Pseudosulfitobacter sp. DSM 107133: one gene and its partner. The protein of the gene in region 2 interacts with the protein of the main gene of each other region in a pairwise test. Links are inferred from orthologs where the notes say so. Each region holds a gene or a part of one and is shown on either strand. Other genes may lie near its edges.

Region 1 (5,210 bases), 2.4 Mb from region 2 along the record:
GGTGACGCACAGATCGTCTTTGTCGACACTCCCGGCCTGTTCCAGCCGCGCCGCCGGCTGGACCGTGCGATGGTTGCCGCCGCCTGGGGCGGGGCTGCGGACGCCGATGTGGTGGTTCTGATGGTCGAGGCGCACCGTGGCGTGAGCGAGGGCGTGGAGCGCATTCTGGAGGGGCTGGCGACCGTTGGCGAAGGCCGCAAGGTGGCGCTGGCGATCAACAAGATCGACCGCGTGGAATCGCAGGTTCTGTTGGGGCTGACCAAGGATCTGAACGAACGCTACGGCTTTGTCGAAACCTTCATGATTTCGGCTGAGAAAGGCTTTGGCGTGGATGCGTTGCGTACATGGCTGGGGGCGCAACTGCCCGCGGGGCCGTGGCTGTACCCCGAAGACCAGATTGCCGATCTGCCGATGCGTATGATCGCCGCCGAGATGACCCGCGAAAAGCTGACGCTGCGGCTGCATCAGGAGCTGCCCTATCAGTTGACGGTCGAGACCGAGAACTGGGAAGAGCGCAAGGATGGAACCGCGCGGATCGACCAGGTGGTGTACGTCAGCCGCGACGGTCACAAGGGCATTGTCCTTGGCAACAAGGGCGAGACGATCAAATCGGTCAGCAAGGCCAGCCGCGCCGAGCTGGAAGAATTCCTGGGCCGCCGTGTGCATTTGTTCCTGCAAGTCAAGGTGCGCGAGAAGTGGCAGGAAGAGGCCGAGCGTTATTCGCAGATGGGGCTGGATTTCAAAGATGGCAACGTTTGAACCTTTGGCCGAACGACCCTCCGGGGGGAGTTTATCTGGCAAGATGAAGCCATGAGCCGTCTGACGGCGCGGTTCTGGGTTGATGCCTATCTGACGCGGTTGCGGCTGTTTGACATTGCCGCTTTTGTGGTCGCCCATGGCGATGACACGGGCGGCGCGGTGCTGGTCAAGCTGAACACGCTGGACGGGCAGGCGGTGGTGTTTCACCGCAGTTTTGATCTGGAAAGTGACGCGCGGGTCTGGGCCGAGTTGGCCAAGGGGGCTGAGGCGGACGTGGACGCCGCGGTGGCACGCCAGCGCGGGTTCGATCCCGACCTGTGGGTGGTCGAGGTCGAGGACCGCGCGGGGCGACATCTGCTGGATCACGACGGGCTGGCCTGAGCATGGAGTGGCGGGGAACAGGCATCTTGCTGGCCGCGCGCAAACATGGCGAGACATCTGTGATTGTCGAAGTGTTCACCGAGGATCGTGGCCGTCATGCGGGTGTGGTGCGCGGTGGGACCAGCCGCAAGATTGCACCGATCCTGCAACCGGGCGCACAGCTTGACGTGGCGTGGCGTGCGCGGCTGGAAGATCATATTGGCAGTTTCACCGTCGAGCCGGTGCGCAGCCGCGCCGCGCAGGCGATGGGCGACAGGCTGTCGCTGGCGGGGTTGAACGCGGTGACGGCATTGCTGTGCTTTTGCCTGCCCGAGCGCGAGGTGCACGCGCCGCTGTACCGTCGGACCGAGGCCTTGCTGGACCTGATGGGGCAGACTGATATCTGGCCGCTGGCCTATCTGCGCTGGGAATTGGCGCTGCTCGAAGAGATGGGGTACGGGCTGGACCTGTCGGCCTGTGCGGTCACGGGGGGGACCGAGGGGCTGCGGTATGTCTCGCCCAGGTCGGGGCGGGCGGTGTCGGAACAGGGAGCAGGGGAGTGGGCGGACCGGTTGTTACCCTTGCCCGATGTGCTGCGCGGGCGCGGTGATGCGCCGGACGGCGAGATTGTGCAGGGGTTGCAGACCACGGGGCATTTTCTGCAAGCGCATCTGGCCGCAGGTCAGGGCCACCGCGCCTTGCCCGTGGCGCGGGCGCGGTTTGTCGAGGCGTTCAGTCGGCGGCTCTGAACATCATTTCGCGGCCTTTTTCATTCTTCAGAATCATCACATCGCCCAGCACTTCGATCAGGGTCATGTCTTGCAGCGCGGTGAAATAGCGGGTTTCGTCGGCAAGGGCCGGGCAGGCGCGGCGGGTGGCGCGCAGGGGGCCGGTCTTGAACCACGGGTAGGGAACCGACATCGTGCCGGAGAAGCCGTTACAGGGCCCCTGTCCATCAATCTTGCCGGTTTCGGGAAAGCGCAGCGTGGCTGTCGCCGCGAATGGCTGGCCGTCGATTTCAACAAGGGACCAGGTGCTGTCACCGGCGCCATAGGCGCGCGCGGTTTCATCTGCTTTGCAGGACACGGCGAAGGTCAGGGCGAAGATCAGGGCAATGCGCATGGCGCTGATTAGCGCAATGCCAGCACAAGGTCGATCAACGCCGTATAGGCATTGGCGGAATCGTGCCGTTTGGATTTGGGCAACATCGGCATGCCGATCAGCGCCCCATAGGCGGCGCGGGCGAAATCAGGGTTCTTGAGGCCCAGCTGCGTCAACAGCGTCGCCATGTAGGTCAGACGCTCGGCATCGACCTGCGCCAGCGCGTCGGCAGCGTCCTTGTGTTCCTGCGCCCACGAGCGGATGGCGGGGGCGGTGGTGTCGTCCAGAACGTGTTTGCCGAAATCCTGAAGGCGGTCAGCCGCGCCGCCATCGGATTCCAGCTGTGCGACCACATCGGCAAAAGCCCGGGTTTTCCAATGATCCAGCAGCGCCGCGTGAAAGGCGGGGACGTCGGTGAAATGCCAGTAGAACGAGCCCTTGGTGGTGCCCATGCGACGGGCCAGCGGTTCAGCCCGCAGCGCGGGTGGACCGTCGCTGCGCAGGGCAAGGATGCCAGCGCTGATCCATTTCTCGCGGTTGAGACGGGTGTGTTTCATACCTTCCGGTGTAGAGCGTCGCAGGCCCCCTCACAAGCGACATATGCTGCAAGTGCAGCATAAGCGCGAGAGCCTGCGACAGATTTGGGCACTGTGCCTGCGAAACGGGCTGCCCGCGCGGGATTAGCCCAGCAAACGGCGGGCGATGACCTGTGCCTGAATTTCGCCGGCACCCTCGAAAATGTTGAGGATTCGCGCATCGCACAGCACGCGGCTGATCTTGTATTCCAGGGCAAAGCCGTTGCCGCCGTGGATTTGCAGGCCGTTGTCGGCCGCCGCCCAGGCCACCCGCGCGCCCAACAGCTTGGCCATGCCGGCCTCGACATCGCAGCGCCGCCCCTGATCCTTTTCGAAGGCACTGAAATAGGTCAGCTGGCGCGCGATCATGATCTCGACCGCCATCATCGCCAGCTTGTTGGCCACACGGGGGAATTCGATCAGCGATTTGCCGAACTGTTTGCGGTCCTGGGCATATTGCATCGCGATATCCAGTGCCGACTGGGCCACACCAATGGCGCGGGCAGCAGTCTGGATGCGGGCCGATTCGAATGTCTCCATCAGCTGCTTGAAGCCTTTGCCTTCTTCGCCGCCCAGCAGGTTCTCGCCTTTGACGTGGAAGCCGTCAAAGGCCAGTTCGTATTCCTTCATGCCGCGATAGCCCAGCACTTCGATCTCGCCGCCGGTCATGCCCTCGGTGGGGAAGGGATTGGCGTCGTCACCGGGCGTTTTCTCGGCCAGGAACATCGACAGGCCCTTGTAGTCGGTCGTGTTCGGGTCGGTCCGCGCCAGCAGCGTCATCACATGTGTGCGGGCCGCATGGGTGATCCATGTCTTGTTGCCGGTGATCTTGTAGTCGTCGCCGTCCTTGACGGCACGCGTGCGCAGGGCACCAAGGTCCGATCCTGTGTTGGGTTCGGTGAAAACCGCCGTCGGCAGCGTCTCGCCCGAGGCGATGGCGGGCAGCCATTTGGCTTTTTGCGCGTCGGTGCCGCCCGCGATGATCAGCTCGGCGGCGATTTCGGAACGGGTGCCCAGTGAACCGACGCCGATATAGCCGCGCGACAGTTCTTCGGAGACGACGCACATCGACGCTTTGGACAGGCCAAGGCCACCGTGTTCTTCGGGAATGGTCAGGCCAAAGACTCCCATGTCGGCCAGCTCGTTAATCACCTCCATCGGGATCAGCTGGTCGTTCAGGTGCCAGTCATGGGCAAAGGGTTCGACCTTTTCCAGCGCATAGCGGCGGAATTGTTCGCGGATCATTTCCAGCTCGTCGTCCAGACCGGTGGCGCCCACCGTAATCTCGGCGTTGCGTTCCTGCATCAAGGCAACCAGACGGATGCGCGCGGCCTGGGTGTTGCCCGTCAGAATCAGTTTTTCCGTGGCAGGGACGGACAGTCCGGCCATATCGGCCGAGGTCAGGCCCAGATCATGCGCGCGCACGACCTCGCCCTGGTTCATCGGGATGCCGCCCTGGATCTGTGCAAGATATTCGCCAACACCGATTTGCAGGATCAGCTTTTCGACTTCACCGAACTGGCCGCTTTCGTTCAGCGCCGTGGCCCATTTGTGCATCTCGTGCAGCGCCTGCGCATAGGTGGCCAACCAGGCCAGCCCGTGTGCAGCGGTCTGGTTCTGCTCGACCAGCGTGGCCGACACACGGCCGTTTTCGCTCAGCAGGTTGCGCAGCTTGTCCTTGGCGGTGTCCAGAATCGCATCAACCGGTGCGATGGCCTCTGCGGTTGCTGTCAAAAGATCGTTCAGTATCACCGGAGTGGCCGAAGTCATGTCTTGTCCATCATGCGCCATGTCTTTCATCCCCTTGTTTGCTTGCGGGATGAGATAGGGCCTTCGCAGGTGCAGCGCAACTTATTTGCGTATATGTGCGTCAATTTGATCGAAAGTTACGCAGTGTTTTTGCAGATGCAGCAAGCTGCGGGGGTGATATAGCTGCGTCATGGATATTTTTCTGTCTGTTCTGACACCCGCCCAACTGTCTCTTGCCCTGGGAATCGCGCTGCTCGCGGGCTTTGTCAAAGGTGTGGTCGGCTTTGCCATGCCGATGATCTTTGTATCGGGGCTGTCGTCCTTTCTGGCGCCTGATCTCGCCTTGGCCATGCTGATCCTGCCAACGCTGGCCACAAACGGTGTGCAGGCGCTGCGACAGGGGCCGCGTGCGGCATGGCAGTCGATTGCCAAGTTCAGGATTTATCTGGCAGTGGGGGCGGTGGTGCTGTTCCTGAGTGCCCAATTGGTCAGTGTGCTGCCCATGCAGGTGATGCTGGTGATCATCGGCGTGCCGGTAACGGCCTTTGCCCTGATGCAGATTGTCGGGTGGACCCTGACGATGAACGCTCAAAGCGCCAGATTCGAAGTGGTGATTGGTGTGGTGGCGGGATTTCTGGGCGGAATCTCGGGGATCTGGGGACCGCC
Region 2 (7,297 bases):
TTGACCCCGTAGCGAACAACCAGCTGACACAGGACGAAATCGACGCGGCGGAAAAGAACCCGCTGCACAAGCTGAAGCTGAAATTCAACGCGGCTGCCCAAGGCGAAGAAAAACGCCGCGGTCCGCGTTACACGCCCCTGTCGAAACGTCAGGACCGCCCTGCGGCGATCTATTGGCTGGTCAAGTTCCACCCCGAGTTGGCTGACAGCCAGATTTCGAAGCTGGTGGGGACAACCAAACCGACCATTCAGGCGATTCGCGAGCGCACGCACTGGAACATTGCCAACATCCAGCCGGTCGATCCGGTGGCGCTGGGCCTGACCAAACAATCCGAGCTGGACGCCGCCGTGCAAAAGGCCGCTGCCAAAAAGGCAGCCGAGGGTGCTGTGATGACCGACGACGAACGTCGCAAGCTGGTCAGCACGGAGCAAAGCCTGGGTATGGATGCCGAGCCCAAGATCCCGACGGCAATCGAAGGTCTGGAGACATTCAGCCTGTCGGGTCATGACGATGATGATGACGACGATGACCACAAGAAAAGCGCGCACCTGGACGCGGACAACCTGTTCAACCTGCCCGAAAGCGGCGAGGACGACGAACAGCCGTAAGCTTCTGGTAAATTTTGGCTTTTGGGCGGCAGGAGTGATCCTGCCGCCCTTTTTTACTGTCTTGCCCTGATGCGAAAATGCGAGGGAAACAACAAAATGACTCGTATCGCATTTTCTGTATTGCACGAATCCGCAATGCGTATACACGCGCCTTCACAGACGCCAACGCACGCGCCTCTGGCCGGTCAGTCCAACTGACTGACCCGCGTTTATGTAGCGACGGTAACGTCTCTGAGACTCAACCCCGCCCTTAGATGGGCGGTTGCCATTGGAGATGACCATGAACGTTACATACCGCGGCATTGCCCGCGCATCTGATGCTATTTCACATGACCGAGCGGCTGATTACATTGCCAGCCGCCGATTTGATCGCCCGACACTGGTGCTGGACCCTATGCGGGTGGCAGCACAGTATGATGCGCTGGCCGAGGGCCTGTCCGGTGCCCGCATCCACTATGCCGTGAAGGCAAACCCGCAACCCGAAATTATTGGCACACTCGTGGCCCGTGGATCGCGCTTTGACGCTGCGAGCCGGGCGGAAATCGAACTGTGCCTGAGCCAGGGCGCCGAAGCCTGTGACATTTCGTTCGGCAACACCATCAAGAAAGTGTCGGACATTGCGTTCGCCTATGGCGTGGGCATTGACCTGTTTGCCGCCGATGCGGAAGAAGAACTGCTGAAACTGGCCGAATATGCCCCCGGCGCGCGTGTCTACATCCGCGTGATCGTCGAGCATTCGCAAGCCGACTGGCCGCTCAGCCGTAAATTCGGCTGCTCTGCGGCGAAGGTCGTGCCGTTGATGGATATGGCTGTGCAACTGGGCCTGCGCCCTGTTGGCATCTCGTTCCACGTTGGCAGCCAGACTCGCCGTGCGGCGTTCTGGAACCCTGTTCTGGATGAAATGGCCAAAGTCTGGACCATGGCGAAAGAAGCAGGCCATGACCTGACCGTCCTGAACCTGGGCGGCGGATTCCCTGCGTTCTATGGTGAAACCATTGACGCACCGCGCAGCTACGCGTCCGAGGTGATGCACGCAGTGCGCGCCCGTTTTGGCGCGGTTGATTATGTCATGGCAGAACCGGGTCGCGGTCTGGTGGCCGAAGCGGGTCACATCGCAGCCGAAGTGCTGCTGGTGTCGCGCAAGTCGGATGACGACATGCACCGCTGGGTCTATCTGGATATCGGCAAGTTCTCGGGTCTGGCCGAAACCATGGACGAAGCCATTCGTTACCAGTTTGAAACCGGACGCGACAGCGACGAAATGGGTCCCTGTGTTCTGGCCGGCCCGTCCTGCGACAGTGCAGATGTGCTTTACGAAAAGCGCCCAATGATGTTGCCTGTCAGTCTGAGTGCCGGAGACAAGGTGATGATTCGCAACTGTGGGGCCTATACCACCACCTATGCGTCCATCGGGTTCAACGGATTTCCGCCGCTGGATGTGATCGTTCTCTGAACGATAGATCGCGCGGAATAGGGTCGTCTGCTTTGGGAGGAGCAGGCGGCCTTTTTCGTTTTATTACAGCGGGTTCAAACCGGTTTGCGGGCGTTTAGTGCGGCGGTGATTGTGCCGTCGTCCAGGTAGTCCAGCTCGCCGCCGATGGGCACGCCCTGGGCCAATGTGGTCAGCGTGACACTGCCCTCAAGCTGGTCTGCGATATAGTGTGCGGTGGTCTGGCCGTCGATCGTGGCGTTCAGCGCAAGGATGACTTCGCGCACGTCTTCGGCGCCGATCCGGTCGATCAGACGGGGAATCCGCAATTCTTCGGGGCCTATGGCATCCAGCGCCGACAGGGTCCCGCCCAGCACATGATAGCGCCCCTTGAACACGCCCGAGCGTTCCATGGCCCACAGGTCGGCCACGTCCTCGACCACGCAAAGTTCACCGTTCTGGCGTTTGTTCGAGGTGCAGATATCGCAGACATCTGATGTGCCGACATTGCCGCAGTTCAGACATTCGCGTGCGGTGGCGGCAACGGTCTGCATCACGTCGGCCAGCGGTGTCAGCAGCAATGCGCGCTTGCGGATCAGATGCAACACCGCACGCCGTGCCGACCGGGGGCCGAGGCCGGGCAGTTTCGCCATCATCTCGATCAGGGCGTCAATGTCGTCGGTCGAGCTCACGCGGGGTCCTTGGGTTGCATTCCTGCCCGGTGGGGGCCTTTGGCAGGCCGACCCTCCGGGGGGAGTTTAAGGGGCAAGATGAAGCCTGTTCAGAATGGCAGTTTCATGCCTGCGGGCAGGCCGAGGCCTTCGGTCATTTTCGAAAGTTCTTCCTGCGATTTTGCTGCGGCCTTGGCCTGGGCATCCTTGACGGCTGCGAGGATCAGGTCTTCGACCACTTCCTTGTCGTCGCTGTTGAAGATGCTGGGGTCGATGTCCAGAGCGGTCAGCTCGCCCTTGGCGGTGGCGGTCGCCTTGACCAGACCCGCGCCGGATTCGCCGGTGACGGTGACATTTTGCAGGTCGTCCTGCATTTGTGCCATCTTGTCCTGCATTTCCTTGGCTTTTTTCATCATGCCGGCCATGTCGCCCAGCCCGCCCAGTCCTTTAAGCATTGGTGTCTCCTTGGGTGTGTCGTTGATCTGTTATGTGATGTCGCGTGCCCTTAGGGGCAAGAGTCAGTCTTCCTCGAAAGGGTCCCATTCGTCTTCGACTTCGGGCAAGGCTTCGCCCTGGGCCTCGGCTGCGATGTCTTCGGGGGTGCGGATCGCGGTGATCCGTGCCTTGGGGAACTGGGCCATGACAGCTTGTACCAGCGGGTGTGCTTCGGCCTCGGCGCGTTGTTCCAGTTCGGCGGCATCGCGGACTTCGGCGATGGTCTTGCCGCCGCCGTCGTTGACGATGCTGACGGCCCAGCGGTTGCCGGTCCATGTTTGCAGGCGCGCGCCCAGCCGTTGCGCCAGATCGCGCGGCGCGTCGTTTGTGGGGACGAATTCGATGCGGCCCGGTTGATAGGCGTCCAGTCGCAGTGTGGTTTCCACCTCGACAAGCAGTTTCACGTCGCGGTTGGTGCGGATCAGTTCGATCACATGTTCAAAGCTGGGAAACCGGGCCAGTGCGCTGTCGGCGTCGATTGCCAATGCCGCTGTCGGGCCGCCACTGCTTTGGGCGGCAGGTCGGGCGGCATGGGCATAGGCCTGCGTGGCACCGCCCGACGCGCTGCCCCCGACAGACCCGCTGTTTCCGCCCGGTGCGGGCGGTGGCTTGCTGTTCAACTTGCGTACCAGTTCCTCGGGCGTGGGCAGGTCGGCCACATGGGTCAGGCGAATGATCGCCATTTCGGCGGCCATCATCGCGTTGGGGGCGGCGGCGACCTCGTCCAGTGCCTTGAGCAGCATCTGCCACAGGCGCGTCAGTACCCGCATCGGCAGGTTCTCGGCCATGGTCTGCCCGCGCTGCCGCTCATCGGGGGCAACGGTGGGATCTTCGGCGGCCTCGGGCGTGATCTTGACCACGCTGACCCAATGGGTGATCTCGGCCAGATCGCGCAGCACGGCCATCGGGTCGGCCCCGTCGGCATATTGCGCGCCCAATTCGGTCAGGGCCGCTGCCGCGTCGCCGCGCAGGATCATGTCCAGCAGGTCCAGCACACGGCCCCGGTCGGCCAGCCCCAGCATGGCGCGGACCTGTTCGGCGGTGGTCTCGCCCGCACCGTGGGAAATGGCCTGATCCAGCAACGAGGTCGCATCGCGGGCCGATCCTTCGGCGGCACGGGTGATCAGGGCCAGCGCGTCATCGGCAATCTCGGCGCTTTCGGCGCTGGCAATCTTGCGCATCAGGGCGATCATCACCTCGGGTTCGATCCGGCGCAAATCAAACCGCTGGCAGCGCGACAGCACCGTTACGGGCACCTTACGGATCTCGGTGGTGGCGAAGATGAACTTGACGTGGGCTGGCGGCTCTTCCAGCGTCTTCAGCAGCGCGTTGAACGCGCTGGTTGACAGCATGTGCACTTCGTCGATGATGTAGATCTTGTAGCGGGCCGAGGCCGCGCGATAGTGGACCGAGTCAATGATTTCCCGGATGTCGCCCACGCCGGTGCGCGAAGCGGCGTCCATTTCCATCACATCCACGTGGCGGCCTTCCATGATCGCCATGCAATGTTCGCATGTGCCGCAGGGTTCGGTCGTCGGCGTGCCGTTGCCATCGGGGCCGATGCAGTTCATGCCCTTGGCGATGATACGCGCCGTGGTGGTTTTGCCGGTGCCGCGAATGCCGGTCATGATGAACGCCTGGGCGATGCGATCGGCATCGAATGCGTTTTTCAGCGTGCGCACCATCGCATCCTGACCGACAAGATCGGCAAAGGTTTCGGGCCGGTATTTGCGGGCCAGTACCTGATATTGGGCGGGAGCTGTGTCGGTCATGGCAACCTTGCTGGATTCGAGTGACCGGGTAAACCTATGTGCTGGCGGGGGCAACGTCTACCGCCCAAGCCGACAATGACCAAAGGATAGCGCCGATCACGCCCATGCCGGCGCAATCTTGCGTCCGGTTGGTGCGATATTCAGCCAATTCATTTCTGTTTGGCATTGAACTAATCTGGGGCAGGAACGTTCGCCTGAAGATCAGCCGGATGCCAAAAGGGAGAGACATCATGCGTTTGCGGGGAATCAAGGGCAGCCGGAACGTCGAGGTGCGCGGGCGTGGACGCGCGGGGGCTGCGGGTGGCATCGGTATTGTGGGTTTGCTGGTGGTTCTGGCCATCGGGTATTTTACCGGCATTGACGTGACGCCACTGTTGGAGGGGACGAACCAGCCCCGGTCGCAACAAACCACGCAGGCGCAGCCCGCCGATCCCGAAGCCACGCAATTTGCAGGGCAGGTGCTTGCCACAACCGAGCAGGTCTGGACCCGTATCTTTGCCGAACAGTTGGGCCGCACCTATACACCGCCGGTTATGGTGGTCTTTGACGGTGTCACGCAAAGCCCCTGTGGCGGCGCGTCAGGTGCGACGGGGCCGTTTTACTGCCCTGTGGATCAAAAGGCCTATCTGGACACGGCCTTTTTCACGATGTTGTCGCAGCAGCTTGGTGCCGAGGGTGATTTTGCGGCCGCCTATGTCATCGCGCACGAGGTTGCGCACCATGTGCAGAACCAGTTGGGCATTCTGGGGCAGGTGAACGCGGCCCGCCAAAAGGCCAACACCGCCGAGGCAAATGCGCTGACGGTGCGTCTGGAGCTGATGGCGGATTGTTTGTCAGGTGTCTGGGCGCAATCGGTGCAGGGATTGATGGAGCGGGGCGATCTGCAAGAGGCGTTGAATGCGGCGCGCAAGATCGGGGATGATTACCTGCAACGTCAGGCCGGGCAAGTGCCGCAGCCGCACACGTTTACCCATGGCACGTCTGAACAGCGCGCGGGGTGGTTCCGGCGCGGATACGACAGCGGGCTGGTGGATCAATGCGATACCTTCGCCGCGCGATAATTGTGAGGGGGAAAGCCGCTTTGCCACGCAAGGGCTGAGGTGAGAGATTGGACAACGACCCAAGCGGGACTCGTTACGGCTGCTTCCTTCCGGATCTGACCGGGTTGGCGAGGCGCTCGCCCGCGCCAACCTCTCGATTCCCCATATAGGGGGCGTGTCGCGCCATGGCAACCATTTGGCTACAGGGTCAGGCGCAGATTCAGAAATCCGCGGTCCGTCAGGCCGATGGGTATGGGGGCAAGTTCGGCGATATGCTCCAGATGGCGTTCCGCTTGCGGTGCGGTTTCAAGCCGTGCAGTGACGCCAAGTCCCGGTTTGAAACGCCACGCATCGGGATTCTTTGCGGGTATCGGGTCGTGGGCCAGGGCGTTTATTGCGGCGGTGATAACCGAAACCTCGGTGCGCACTGCGACCTTGTCGGGTGACAGGCCGGGAAAGGCGCTGCCACCGGACAGCCGGAAGCTGTTGGCCGCGACCAGAAACTGTTGCTTCGGGTCAAGCGGTGTACCGTTCCAATGGGCACTGGCAACGCGGCGTGCCCGCGGGGCGATCAGCTGGCCTGTTGGCGAATAACGGGCGGGCTGTGTGGGGTCGAAGGTAACATTCAGGCCGCATATGACATCGAATTGGAACCCTGGCACATCCGGGCGTATCAACGCCTGATCGGGCCTGTCCGGGGTGAGGTGGGTAAAGGCGACAGCGCTGCGTTCAAGCCATTCCAGTATCTGTGCACCGGTTGCGCAAATCGCCCAGACCCTGTCGGAATAGGGAAATATCCGTGACATATCACGACGCAAAATCGCGCCGGGTGGTACGTCCAGATAGTTTTGTGGTCCGGGCATCCCCCCTTTGGCGACTGTGCTGGAGGCCGCCAGGATCGGCAGATGCCCCAAGCCAGTGCCACGCGCGGCTGTGCGAATGGCGTGCTGCATGCCAAGTGCCAGCATTTGCGTCGCGTGATCTGCGCGCGCATGTGCGAAAAAACTGTGCAGGTACATGTTTGTGTGGCCCACAGGTTCGGCCATATGGGATTGGGTCAGTTTGTTGGCGTCAGAGACAGTGCGCAGGATGGCAGGGTGTTCAGGGACGGCTGCACCGGCGGTACGCAGGCTACTGCGGCTGTCGCGTATCTGCCAGCCTGCGGGCGCGCGCTCTAGCTTGATGTCAATCAATCCTAGAGCGTTGGCAGCGAAACCGGGCATCACAGCAGGCACATTGTGCAACAGCCCGACGTCGGCGTCGACGCCTGGAATGCCCCGAT

What was found.
Region 1: the proteins of recR (region 2) and recO interact in binary tests that used the Escherichia coli proteins (3 or more experiments, as listed by UniProt). The link is inferred for Pseudosulfitobacter sp. DSM 107133 from one-to-one orthologs.

Annotation. Positions count from the first base shown.
Region 1 is NZ_CP085154.1:3,117,338-3,122,547, reverse strand. What follows is about bases 172-3,005. They hold recO (DNA repair protein RecO), read left to right. Parts: upstream 172-1,142; coding sequence 1,143-1,868; downstream 1,869-3,005. Other genes in these bases: DSM107133_RS15495 (acyl-CoA dehydrogenase family protein), read right to left, coding at 2,901-3,005; DSM107133_RS15500 (TetR/AcrR family transcriptional regulator), read right to left, coding at 2,250-2,777; DSM107133_RS15505 (META domain-containing protein), read right to left, coding at 1,852-2,241; DSM107133_RS15515 (DUF1491 family protein), read left to right, coding at 811-1,140; era (GTPase Era), read left to right, coding at 172-759. Also shown: more of era, read left to right, coding at 1-171; more of DSM107133_RS15495, read right to left, coding at 3,006-4,586; DSM107133_RS15490 (sulfite exporter TauE/SafE family protein), read left to right, coding at 4,735-5,210. UniProt on the Escherichia coli protein: Involved in DNA repair and RecF pathway recombination.
Region 2 is NZ_CP085154.1:676,686-683,982, forward strand. Bases 933-3,867 are described here. They hold recR (recombination mediator RecR), read right to left. Parts: upstream 2,730-3,867; coding sequence 2,136-2,729; downstream 933-2,135. Other genes in these bases: DSM107133_RS03365 (type III PLP-dependent enzyme), read left to right, coding at 933-2,061; DSM107133_RS03375 (YbaB/EbfC family nucleoid-associated protein), read right to left, coding at 2,819-3,163; DSM107133_RS03380 (DNA polymerase III subunit gamma/tau), read right to left, coding at 3,227-3,867. Outside these bases: DSM107133_RS03360 (DUF1013 domain-containing protein), read left to right, coding at 1-608; more of DSM107133_RS03365, read left to right, coding at 883-932; more of DSM107133_RS03380, read right to left, coding at 3,868-4,975; DSM107133_RS03385 (neutral zinc metallopeptidase), read left to right, coding at 5,206-6,036; DSM107133_RS03395 (5'-nucleotidase C-terminal domain-containing protein), read right to left, coding at 6,216-7,297. UniProt on the Escherichia coli protein: May play a role in DNA repair. It seems to be involved in an RecBC-independent recombinational process of DNA repair. It may act with RecF and RecO.